DNA from 3 places in the Mesorhizobium sp. B2-2-3 genome. Region 3 is predicted to be linked to each of the others. Evidence: predicted binding sites of a transcription regulator. Region 3 holds the regulator's gene; each other region holds the start of a gene.
What was found. Region 3 encodes LexA, which represses DNA repair genes until DNA is damaged. Its sites were predicted from a motif close to TGTTCNNNNTGTGTTCNG; they were not measured.
Positions count from the first base shown of each region.

Region 1: a site for LexA is predicted at 1,642-1,659, ahead of parE (DNA topoisomerase IV subunit B). Genes of this name have one in related genera too.
Region 2: a site for LexA is predicted at 2,063-2,080, ahead of FJ951_RS07605 (YifB family Mg chelatase-like AAA ATPase). Genes of this name have one in related genera too.

Region 1 is NZ_VFWC01000011.1:17,053-21,238, forward strand. Features, by position in the region: gene FJ951_RS20330 (type II and III secretion system protein family protein) at 1-450, opposite strand, end outside; gene cpaB (Flp pilus assembly protein CpaB) at 567-1,493, opposite strand; gene parE (DNA topoisomerase IV subunit B) at 1,729-3,789, shown strand; gene FJ951_RS20345 (FUSC family protein) at 3,828-4,186, shown strand, end outside.
Region 2 is NZ_VFWC01000003.1:335,745-339,930, forward strand. Features, by position in the region: gene FJ951_RS07600 (malate synthase G) at 1-381, shown strand, start outside; gene FJ951_RS07605 (YifB family Mg chelatase-like AAA ATPase) at 437-1,969, opposite strand; gene gshB (glutathione synthase) at 2,155-3,096, opposite strand; gene FJ951_RS07615 (GtrA family protein) at 3,170-3,544, opposite strand; gene FJ951_RS07620 (glycosyltransferase) at 3,549-4,186, opposite strand, start outside.
Region 3 is NZ_VFWC01000006.1:165,692-169,877, forward strand. Features, by position in the region: gene FJ951_RS13200 (ComEC/Rec2 family competence protein) at 1-1,536, shown strand, start outside; gene lexA (transcriptional repressor LexA) at 1,530-2,273, opposite strand; gene FJ951_RS13210 (TetR/AcrR family transcriptional regulator C-terminal domain-containing protein) at 2,740-3,417, shown strand; gene kynU (kynureninase) at 3,414-4,186, shown strand, end outside.

The DNA of each region.
Region 1 (4,186 bases), on a different contig from region 3:
GCGGGTGGCGATCTTGTTTGCCTTTTCGGCGGCGACCGCGTCATCCGCCTCGCCCGACAGCACGACGCGGCCATTGGCGGAGCCGACCTTGATCTTGGCGTCCGGCACGCTGGCGCGGATCGTGTCGGCCAACTGGTCGGTATCGAGCGTCACTTCGATGTCGACGGTGCCGACGAGCTGCTTGTTCTCGTCGAACAGGGCAATGCCAGTGGTGCCGAGATTGTTGCCCAGCACATAGAAGGATTTGTCGGTCAGCGGGTTGACGTTGGCGATCTCCGGATCGCCGATGACGATCTGGTAGAAGGCCGCGCTCGTCATGATCGTCTTTGGCTTGCCCTTGGCGACCTTGATCGAGGCGTTCTTGGTCGCCGAGACATAGACGATGTCGTTGTCCGCCCTGGCCGGGCCGGCGAAGATGCCGGCCGCCGCCATCGTCACCGCCATCGCCATCGCCTGCGCGACGTGCAACCGGCCTGTCATTCGATATTGAAGTTGCCTGAACATTGTTCCCGTCCCGTCCGGTCCCCACCGGTCCTGCTCTGGTTCCACTCAGGAACCTGATATTCCTATTTCTGGTCCCGCGCAGGAACCTGATATTCCTCGGCCGTCGTTCCACGCGTCACGATGACCGTCTTGAATTTCGGCTTCTCAGGCTCCTTTGCCATGGCGTCGAACAGCGAGCCGGCTGCGGCCTGCGCCTTGCCCGCCACCGATCCGCCAAAGGAGGAGATGGTGGTCACACCGTCCTTGCCCTCGCCGCCCTCGCTGGCGGAGCGAAGCGACAGCGACAGCGTGCCGACAGTGCGGGCCAGCGCCACTTTCTGCGCGCCTTCGGTGGTCACCTCGATGGTTATGGAATTGGCCACCTGCGGGGTTGTTTGGCGCTCGTCGGCGCCCTGCCCGACGCTCAGCACCTTCGCGTCGGCAACGACGATCTCGGAGGTGATGGTCGAGCCGGCGGCGCCTTGCGCATTCTTGGCCACTTCCTGGATTTCACCGGCATCGCGCGTCAGCACGACATCGACCCGGTCGCCCGGCGTGACGAAGCCGCCGACGCCCGCGATCTCGTCGGTGCGGATCGTGACGGCCCGCATGCCGGTCGTCAGCATGTTGGAGAGCGTGGCGCGGCCATTCGGGCCGGACAGCTTGGTAAGCAGCACCGGTTCATTAACTTCGATCGGCGACAGCACCACGCGGCTGCCGTCCCCGAGCAGTCCATCGATGGTGGCGAAGGCGCCCTGCGGCAGCGAATCCTGCGGCCAGGGGATTTCGTTGAGTTTCGCGCGGTCGAGATCCATGCCGTACCGCAACGGTGCATTCGCCACCACGATTGTCTTGAATTCAACCCTGGGTGCGGCCGGAGCGGTGATCGATGCGGTTTTCTCCTCGGCGTCGGCCCTGGCCTGGCGCTTGACCCAGAAATCCGCGGCAAAGATCGAGATCGCGCCGAAAACGGCGGCGATGCCGATCATCGTTATGGCCTTGCCCCTCACGCCCAAACCCCTGATGCCCGTCGTTTCTTGTTATGTTGGCTCACGCTAGGCGGCATTGTTAAAGAATCAGGAATCTTCTCGCTGGCTATCCGCCTGATTTCCGCCGGCTTGGTTATCGAATGGTTTTAGGATAAGAGGGGGTTAATCCCCGAACGTAACAGGAACCTCCGTCGCTTGGCGCTGAAAAGCGTGGCAGTATCGGCGGGTGATTCGCAGCTTGGGCTCTATGGCAGGCATGGACGACAACAACGATCTTTTCGGCAATCTGGAGAAGCAGCCGCAACCGGTTCGCACACCGGCGCGTCCGGCCGATCCGCTGGTGCAGGCGGCAGCCAAGCGTCCGGCGGCGGCGTCTCGTGACGGCTCAGAGGGCTACAGCGCCGCCGATATCGAGGTACTCGAAGGCCTGGAGCCGGTGCGGCGCCGTCCGGGCATGTATATTGGCGGCACCGACGACAAGGCCATGCACCATCTGTTCGCCGAGGTTATCGACAACTCGATGGACGAGGCGGTTGCCGGCCATGCCACATTCATCGATGTCGAGCTTTCGGCTGACGGCTTTCTCACCGTCACCGACAATGGCCGCGGCATTCCCGTCGATCCGCATCCGAAGTTCAAGAAGCCGGCGCTCGAAGTGATCATGACGACACTGCATTCGGGCGGCAAGTTCGATAGCAAGGTCTATGAAACCTCGGGCGGCCTGCACGGCGTCGGCGTCTCCGTGGTCAACGCACTGTCGGATCATCTCGAAGTCGAAGTCGCGCGCGGACGGCAACTTTACCGGCAGCGCTTCTCGCGCGGCATTCCGGTCAGCGGCCTCGAGCATCTTGGCGAAGTTCACAACCGGCGCGGCACCAGGACCCGTTTCCACCCCGACGAGCAGATCTTCGGCAAGGGCGCCGCGTTCGAACCGGCGCGGCTCTACCGCATGACGCGCTCGAAAGCCTATCTGTTCGGCGGCGTCGAAATCCGCTGGACCTGCGATCCCTCCCTGATCAAGGAAAAGGACACCACTCCGGCCAAGGCCGAATTCCATTTTCCCGGCGGCCTCAAGGACTATCTGAAAGCGTCGCTTGGCGACGAATTCCAGGTGACGCGCGAAATCTTCGCCGGCAAGAGCGACAGGCAAGGCGGCCATGGCTCGCTGGAATGGGCAGTGACCTGGTTCGGCGGCGACGGCTTCATCAACTCCTACTGCAACACCATCCCGACCGGCGAAGGTGGCACCCACGAGGCCGGCTTCCGCAACGTCTTGACGCGCGGCCTGCGCGCCTATGCCGACCTCGTCGGCAACAAGCGCGCCTCGATCGTCACGTCGGAGGATGTCATGATCTCGGCGGCGGGCATGCTGTCGGTGTTCATCCGCGAGCCTGAATTCGTCGGCCAGACCAAGGACAGGCTGGCGACGATCGAGGCGATCCGCATCGTCGAGACGGCGATTCGCGACCCTTTCGACCATTGGCTGGCCGACAATCCGCAGGAAGCCTCGAAGCTGCTCGAATGGGTTATCGCACGCGCCGACGAGCGGGTACGACGCCGCCAGGAAAAGGAAGTGTCGCGCAAGAGTGCGGTGCGCAAGCTGCGCCTGCCGGGCAAGCTTGCCGATTGCACGCAGAATGCGGCCGCCGGCGCCGAACTCTTCATCGTCGAAGGCGATTCGGCCGGCGGCTCTGCCAAGCAGGCGCGCGACCGCGCCAGCCAGGCGGTGCTGCCGCTGCGCGGCAAGATTCTCAACGTCGCCAGCGCCGGCAACGACAAGCTGGCCGCCAACCAGCAGATTTCCGATCTGATCCAGGCGCTTGGTTGCGGCACGCGGTCGAAATACCGCGACGAGGATCTTCGCTACGACCGCGTCATCATCATGACCGACGCCGACGTCGACGGCGCTCACATCGCCTCGCTGCTGATCACCTTCTTCTACCAGGAGATGCCGAACCTGGTTCGCGGCGGACATCTCTATCTGGCGGTGCCGCCGCTCTACTCGATCCGGCAGGGCGGCAAGGTCGCTTATGCGCGTGACGACGCGCACAAGGACGAATTGCTGCGCACCGAGTTCACCGGGCGCGGCAAGGTCGAGATCGGTCGCTTCAAGGGCCTGGGCGAAATGATGGCCGCGCAGCTCAAGGAGACCACAATGGACCCGAGGAAGCGTACGCTGCTCCGGGTCGATGTGATCGATGCCGAGGCCGCCACCAAGGACGCGATCGATGCGCTGATGGGCACCAAGCCGGAGGCTCGTTTCCGGTTCATCCAGGAACGCGCCGAATTCGCGGAAACGGAAGTGCTGGATATCTGAGCGCAGGCCGGTCGATCAAGGCTTGCGGAGACGCGCGTGTGAGCTGGCAACGGCTGAAAGACTATTTCGAAGCGGCTCTTGCCGGGTTGACACAGCCGACCCGGTCGGACTGGATCTTCGCCTTGCGCACGGTCTCGGCCGGCCTGATCGCGCTTATGGCCGCCTACGCCCTCAAGCTCGATCACCCGCAATGGGCGATGATGACGGTGTTCATCGTTGCCCAGCCGGTCGCCGGCATGGTGTTGGCGAAAGGCTTTTATCGGTTGCTCGGCACGCTGGCGGGCGGTGCTGCCGCAATTGCCATCACCACTGTCTTCGGCACGAATCCCTGGGTGCTGGTGACGGTGCTTGCCCTATGGATCGGCATTTGCACCTTCGTGTCGTCGCTGCTGCGCAA
Region 2 (4,186 bases), on a different contig from region 3:
GCGCAAGGCATTCTGGGCTATGTCGTGCGCTGGATCGACCAGGGCGTCGGCTGCTCGAAAGTGCCAGATATCAACGATGTCGGCCTGATGGAGGACCGCGCCACGCTGCGCATCTCCTCGCAGCACATCGCCAACTGGCTGCACCATGGCGTCTGCACGGCCGACCAGGTGATGGAAACGATGAGGCGCATGGCTGATATCGTCGACCAGCAGAACCAAGGCGACCCGCTTTACCAGCCGATGGCCGCCGATTTCGACGGCTCCGTCGCCTTCCAGGCCGCCTGCGACCTCGTCTTCAAGGGCCGCATCCAGCCCAACGGCTACACCGAGCCGGTGCTGCACGCGCGGAGATTGGAACTGAAGGCGAAGGGAGCGGCCTGAACCGGAGATTTGGAGCCGCCGGCGTTCCGTTCCCCTCCTCTCGAGCGAGAGCGCGCTACGCCGCCTGTGCCACCCGCTCCGAACTCATCCGGTAGGAGATCGCTTCGGCCAAGTGAATGCGGCCGACGGTCTCGCTGGCGTCGAGATCGGCCAGTGTTCTCGCCACCTTCAGCACGCGGTGATAGGCCCGCGCCGAGAAGCCGAGCTTTTCGCTGGCGTCCTTGAGCAGCGACAGGCCCGATGCGTCGGGCATGGCGATCTCCTCGATGACCGCCGGCGCGCAATGCGCGTTTGTGGTGGCGCTGGTGACGCCGAGCCGTTCGAAGCGCTCGCGCTGGAGGGTGCGGGCACGCGCCACGCGCAGCGCCACGTCGGCGCTCTTCTCCGCCCGGTCGGGCCGGATCAGGTCGCTGGCCGAGACCGCCGGCACCTCGATCCTGAGGTCGATGCGGTCGAGCAGCGGTCCCGAGATGCGCGCCTGGTAGTCGGTGCGGCAGCGTTCGCCGCGCAGGCAGCGATAGCCGGGCTCGCCGGCCATGCCGCAGCGGCACGGGTTCATCGCCGCCACAAGCTGGATGCGCGCCGGATAGGTGACGCGGTGGTTGGCGCGCGCGATCATGCAGTCACCGGTCTCGAGCGGCTGGCGGAGCGCATCGAGCGTCTGCGGCGTGAATTCGGGAAATTCGTCGAGGAACAGCACGCCGTGGTGCGCAAGCGACACTTCGCCCGGCCGCGCCCGGATGCCGCCGCCGACCATCGCCGCCATCGAGGCCGAATGGTGCGGCGCGCGGAACGGCCGCCGGTCGGTCAGCTTGCCTTCGCCGAGCTCGCCGGCGACGGAGGCGATCATCGACACTTCGAGCAGTTCCTTCGGCGCCAGCGGCGGTAGGATCGACGGCAGCCGCTGCGCCAGCATCGATTTTCCCGATCCGGGCGGGCCGACCATCAGCAGGTTGTGCCCACCGGCCGCCGCCACCTCCAGCGCTCGTTTGGCGGTTTCCTGGCCCTTGATATCGGCAAGATCGGGCAGGTCGCGCGCCGCGGCATGGATGCCGGCCTCCGGCCGGGACAGCACCTGCGTGCCGCGAAAATGATTGGCGATGGCGATCAGACTGCGCGGCGCGAGTATGTCGAAGTCCTTGCCGGCCCAGGCGGCTTCCGGGCCGCAGGCGAAGGGGCAGATCAGGCCCTTGCCTTCGGAATTCGCGCCGATCGCCGCCGGCAGGGCGCCGGCGACGGCGGCAATGGTGCCGTCGAGCGACAATTCGCCAAGCACGACATAACCGGCCAGCATGTCGCCCGGAATGGCGCCAAGCGCCGCCATCAGGCCGAGCGCGATCGGCAAATCGTAATGGCTGCCCTCCTTGGGCAGGTCGGCGGGCGCCAGGTTGACGGTGACCTTCTTGGACGGCATCGACAGGCCGGAAGCATGGAGTGCCGCCTGCACCCGTTCGCGGCTTTCGGCCACCGCCTTATCGGCCAGGCCGACGATGTGCATGTTGACCTTGCCGGGCGCGATCATCACCTGCACGTCGACCGGCACGGCCTCGATGCCCTGGAAAGCAACCGTGCGAACCCGCGCCACCATGTCTTGTCCCCGGATCTGGGTTTGCCCCAAGCCTTCTACAATCAGGCCGCGAAGGGCCTGGGCCGGACACAATCACAATTCCTCGGTTAAATCAAGAACATTACAGGAACGCGCAATCGCTTAAGTTGCGGCGCGATTGTCTCCGGTTGCAAAAACGGAACATGGTTAATACAAAGTGAAAACGGCTATTTCCGCTTGGCCTCCACCGCGTCCCAGAACAGGCTGGCGATGTCGGCGCCGCCGAAGCGTTTGACTTCGCGCACGCCGGTCGGCGAGGTCACGTTGATCTCGGTCATATAGTCGCCGATGACGTCGATGCCGACGAGGATGAAGCCGCGTTCCCTCAGTGCCGGCCCGATGCGGGCGCAGATCTCGCGCTCGCGCTCGGTCAGCTCGGTCTTCTCGGCGCGGCCGCCGACATGCATGTTGGAGCGGGAATCGTGCTCGGCCGGCACCCGGTTGATGGCCCCGACCGGTTCGCCGTCGATCAGGATGATGCGCTTGTCGCCCTTGCGCACGTCCTTCAGGTAGCGCTGCACGATGTAGGGCTCACGGAACAACTGGCCGAACATTTCGAGCAGCGAGGCGAGGTTGCGGTCGGCCTCCAGCAGGTGGAAGATGCCCGCGCCGCCATTGCCGTAGAGCGGCTTGACGATGATGTCGCCGAATTCCTTGCGGAAGGCGGCGACCTCCTGGGGATCCTTGGTGATCAGCGTTTCCGGCATCAGGTCGGAAAACTCGGTGACGAAGATCTTTTCCGGGCTGTTGCGCACCCAGGCCGGGTCGTTGACCACCAGCGTCCTGGGGTGGATGCGCTCCAGTATGTGCGTGGTGGTGATGTAGTTCATGTCGAAGGGCGGATCCTGTCTCAGCAGGATCACGTCCATCTCCGACAGGTCGGTTCGCACCTTCTCCCCCAGCGAATAGTGGCTGCCCTTCTCGTCGCGTACCTGCATCTCCTCGATGCGGGCGAACACCTTGCCGTCGCGCAGCGACAGCCGGTCGGGCGTGTAGTGATAGAGCTGATGGCCGCGCCGCTGCGCCTCCAGCGACAGCGCGAACGAAGTGTCTCCGGCGATCGACACGGTGGAGATGTGGTCCATCTGGACGGCGATTTTCAGCTTCATGGCAGGTCCCCAGCACGGTCGATGAGAGAGCGATATAAGGGTCCCGGCGCCTTCTGCCAATCGGGCCACGCCTCTAGCGGTCGAAGACCAGCCTGGAATAGCCGAGAAAGGACAGCGCCATGGCGGCCAGCGAAGCGAAAGCAAGGGCGGCCAATGGCGGGGTTGTCGGCAGGACGACAAGGATGGCGCAGTAGACCAGATAGTTGGCGATGCTGGTGGCTATGCCGATGCTGCCATAGCGGGCACCTTCCCGCACCAAGCCGCGGCTCGACGGCGAGAAGGTCAGATGCCGGTTTATCTGCCAGGTGACGCAGAGTGCAAAGCCGATGGACAGCATGCGGGCGCTGAAAGGGCCGAGCGGCGTGACGGCAAGCAGCAGCCAGAGGGCGGCCGCGTCGGCGACGAAGCCGATGCCGCCGGCAAAGAGGAAGCGGATAAGACGGCTCACCGCTTCATGCGGCGCGAGGCGTCTTGCCTGGGCCGGCCTTCGCGGCAGTCGGCTCGCTGGCGCGCTCGCGCCGCTCTATGCGGCCCGAAGGCATCGACAGGTAGAAGATGCGCTTCTGTTCGGCGCGGCCGCGCGACACCGAATCGAGGATCACCCCAGTCACACCAGCCAGCATCGAGAGCAAGAGCAGGCCGACCGACAGCACCCATGTCGGCATGCGCGGCACCAGCCCGGTCTCGGCGAATTCGACCAGCACCGGCGCCATCAGGAACAGGCTCGACGCCAGGAAGACCAGGGCGAAGGCGCCGAAGAAACGCAGCGGTTGCGTTTCCTTCATCAGCATGGCGAACATCCAAAGGATCCTGGCGCCGTCGCGAAACGTCGAAAGCTTCGACGACGAGCCGTCCGGCCGCTTGCCGTAATCGAGCGCGATCTCGCTGACGGGCAATTTGAGCTGCGAGGCATGCACCGACATTTCGGTCTCGATCTCGAAGCCGCCGGAGACGGCCGGGAAGCTCTTGACGAAGCGCCGGGTGAAGACGCGGTAGCCCGAGAAGATGTCGGTGAAATCGCTGCCGAACAGCCCTTTATAGAGGCTGTTGAAGACGCGGTTGCCGAAGGCATGGCCAGTCCTGCCGGCAT
Region 3 (4,186 bases):
GCCGAGGGCGAGATCGCCGCGGCGCTGATCGTGGGTGTTCGCGCCGGGATTCCCGACGAGATCAATGAAGCGATGCGACGCACCGGCATCTACCACATCATCTCAATTTCCGGGCTGCACATGGCGCTGGTCGCCGGCACCGTCATGGGTCTGCTGCGTGGCGGCTTCGCGCTGTTTCCGAACTTTTCCTCCCGTCGGCCGGTCAAGAAATACGCGGCCGCGGCGGCACTTTTCTCGATCGCCGCCTACCTCGTCATTTCGGGCGTCGTTGTCGCCGCCGAACGCAGCTTCATCATGCTGGCGGTGATGCTGATCGCCGTTCTGTTCGATCGGGCGGCACTCACCATGCGCAATCTGGCTATTTCGGCGATCGCCGTCATCGTGGTGTCGCCGCACGAGGTGGTAGGGCCGAGCTTCCAGATGTCGTTCGCCGCCACCGCGGCCCTGGTCGGCGCCTATGCCGGCTGGTCGGATCGCAAAGCCGACAAAGCGCGGACCCCGCCGCCGCAACGGACCTTGCCTGGCCTGCTGACGCGAAAATTGCTGCTGGCGACAGGTGGGCTGGCGATGACCTCGATTATCGCGGGAAGCGCCACGGCGCTTTTCGCCATCTGGCATTTCCAGCGCGTGTCGCCGCTCAGCCTGTTCGCCAATCTTGCCGTCATGCCGATCGTTTCTGTCGTGATGTTCCTTGCGGTTGCCAGCGCGCTGCTGATGCCGTTCGGGTTCGATGGACCATCCCTTTATCTGATGGGCAAGGGACTGGCCGCGATGATCGCCATATCAGGATGGATCTCGCAACGCTCGCCGGTCGACGCGGTCGGGTTGATTTCGCAGCAATCCGTCCTTCTGGTGGCGATCGCCCTGGTCATCGCGACGATGGCCACGACATGGCTGCGGCTGGCGGCACTTCCCTTCGCGCTCGCCGGCCTGTTGACCGTCTCGGACACGCGCACGCCGGACGTGCTGATTTCGGAGGATGCCCGCCTGGTGGCGTTGCCGATCGGCGGCGGCGAGCTCGCGATCAACCGGGCGCGCCCGAACGAATTCACCGTCGATAATTGGAAACGCGCGCTGAAGTCCGAAACCATCGTTGCGCCGGAACTGTTCGACAGCGGAGACCGACAGTTCGACATCTTCGATCCCGCGCAACTTCCGGCGGGAGCGCCTTTCTATTGCTTCACGGGCCTGTGCATGGCCCGGCATACCTCGGGGGCGATCATCGCGCAGGTGGAGGATCGCAAGGACGCCTGGAGGGCCTGCTCCTATGCGGATCTGATCGTCATCAACGACCCCGCGGGCTACGACCCCTGCCACAATCCGCTGGTTCTCGTCATCACCAAGCGGCAGCTCGCTCGTAAGGGAAGTGCCGCCGTCTTCTTCGACCGGCAATCGGCGACGGCACCGGCACGGGTCAGCTTTGCCGTCGACAGGCCATATCGGCCTTGGCACGAACAGCGAAAATTCTCACGCGAGGCAAGGGGACTGCCGCCTTACCGTAAACCCGAAAAGCCCACCGCCGACCCCGCTCAGTAGCGCCTGATCAGGCCGACCAGCTTGCCCTGCACCTTGACCCTGTCCGGTCCGAAAATACGTGTTTCATAGGCCGGATTGGCAGCCTCGAGCGCAATCGAAGCACCCTTTCGGCGGAAGCGCTTAAGCGTTGCTTCCTCCTCGTCCACCAGGGCCACGATGATCTCGCCGGGACTTGCGGTGTCGGCATTGCGGATGATGACCGTGTCGCCGTCGAAAATGCCGGCCTCGATCATCGAATCGCCCTTGACCTCCAGCGCATAGTGTTCGCCGCCCATGATCATGTCAGGCGGCACTGAAATGGAATGCGTCTGATGCTGGATGGCGTCGATCGGCACACCCGCTGCGATGCGACCCATGACCGGGATCGACACCGCTGAAACCGCATCGTCGTCATTGCCGACAGCGGGCAGACGCGAAGACGTCGCCGGCTTGATCTGCCGGCTAGGGCTGCTGCCCTGTCCGAGGCTGCCCTGGATGACGCTCGGGGAGAACTTCTTTGCCGCGTTAAGACCCGGCGCGATCGAGTCCGGCAGGCGCAGCACCTCCAGCGCGCGCGCCCGGTTGGGCAGGCGGCGAATGAAGCCGCGCTCCTCCAACGCCGTGATCAGCCGATGAATTCCCGACTTGGAGGCGAGGTCCAGCGCTTCCTTCATCTCGTCGAAGGACGGCGGAATGCCGCTTTCCTTCAGCCGTTCATGGATGAACATCAAGAGTTCATGTTGCTTGCGCGTGAGCATGGCGGCCCCCAAAGGCATTGCACGAAGGGTCTGGAACCAGAATCAGAAAACAAACCCAGAACAAACACTATCTGTTCCAGTTGTGTTCCGCAACCATTTAAAGTTTAATGAATTTCTTAAGGCGACGGAAACGAAATGCCCTCCCGCAGCCAGCATCCTGCCAGCGCGGTCCGTCGTCAATGCGCTCCCGGGCCCTTTGAAACTATTTTGGTTAATGGCCTGTGGCCCGACCGGTCTCCACTCTTGGCACAAGCCTGCAAGCTGGGTGACCGGCAGGTGCGGGGTGCGTTTGGGCGGATTAGAAACCCCTGCGGCTCGTGAACGAAACGAAACCAAAATGCCAACTTCCGCCGGAAAACGGCCAGACACCACCACTGGTCGCGATGGGCTGCGTTCGCTCGCTCCTTGCTTCCCGTTCGCTTGACGAAACCGTATAATAATGTACGGTTTTCGAAGAGGAACACCAATGATCACGCCGAAGCAGGCCGCGCGACGCGAACGGATAGAGGAGGCCGCCTATGCGGTGCTCCGGGAAACCGGCTACAAGAGCGCCTCCCTGCTTGCTATCGCCAAGCGGGCATCGGCCTCGAACGAAACCCTCTACAACTGGTACGGCAACAAGCAGACCCTGTTTCGATCCTTGATCGAAGCCAATGCGGGAGAGGCAAGGAAGCTGCTGGAGGACGCCCTTCACCAGGCGCGCGATCCGCTCGAAACCCTGAACTTGCTCGGGCCAGTCCTGCTGACCCTCGTGACGGGCGACAAGGCGGTGGCGCTCAATCGCGCCGCGGCCGGCGACGTCAACGATACAGGCACGCTTGGCCAATCGATCGCGCAATTCGGCCGCAATACCATAATGCCGCTTGTTGGCGACCTGCTTCGAACCGCAAGTCGGGCCGGCCTGATCGCCTGTGACGATCCTGCCGAAGCCGCCGACATCTACATCAGTCTTTTGATCGGCGATCTCCAGGTTCGCCGGATCGTTGGGGTGCTCGAGGAACTGCCTCGGGCGGAAATCGAGCAAAGATCGCACCGGGCGTTCACCCTGTTCTTGCGCCTCTATGCGGCCAGCCCTTGCCCGGGCGGCAAAACAGCCGGCCCGTTTCCAGGGCGCTCTTCTCACCGAGGAACATCGCGACCATGAGCAAAATTCCCGATCTCGCAGCGATCAAGGCAATGGACACCGCGGATCCGCTGCGTGCCATGCGTGACCGCTTCACCTTGCCCCAGGGGGTGATCTATCTCGACGGCAATTCGCTGGGCGCCGCTTCGCCCGCCGTGTTCGGCGAGCTGCAGAAGGCCGCCACGCAGGAGTGGGCGCAGGATCTCATCCGCGCCTGGAACACCGCCGGCTGGTTCGACATGCCGGTCGAACTCGGCGACCAACTCGGGCGCCTGATCGGGGCCGCCGCCGGCCAGACGGTGGTCTGCGATACCACCTCGATCAACATCTACAAGGTGCTGCATGCGGCACTCGGGATGCGGCCGGACAGGTCAGTCATCGTCGCCGAGGGGGACAGCTTTCCGACCGATCTCTATATGGCCGAAGGCGTTGCCTCGACGCGGCCGGGCACGGTGCTGCGGCTCGAGGGTGTCGATGCGCCGACCATAGAAGAACTGATCGACGAGCGGGTCGCGGTCATCCTGGTCAACCACGTCAACTACAAATCCGGGCAGTTGCGCGACATGGCCGCGCTGACGCGGACGGCACATGATGCCGGCGCGCTGATCGTCTGGGATCTCTGCCATACCGCCGGCGCCTTGCCGGTCGAGCTCGACCGTTCGAACGCCGATTTCGCCGTCGGCTGCACCTACAAATATCTCAATGGAGGCCCAGGTGCCCCGGCCTTCATCTACGCGGCCGAGCGCCACCATGGCGATGTCCGCCAGCCGCTCAGCGGCTGGTGGGGCCA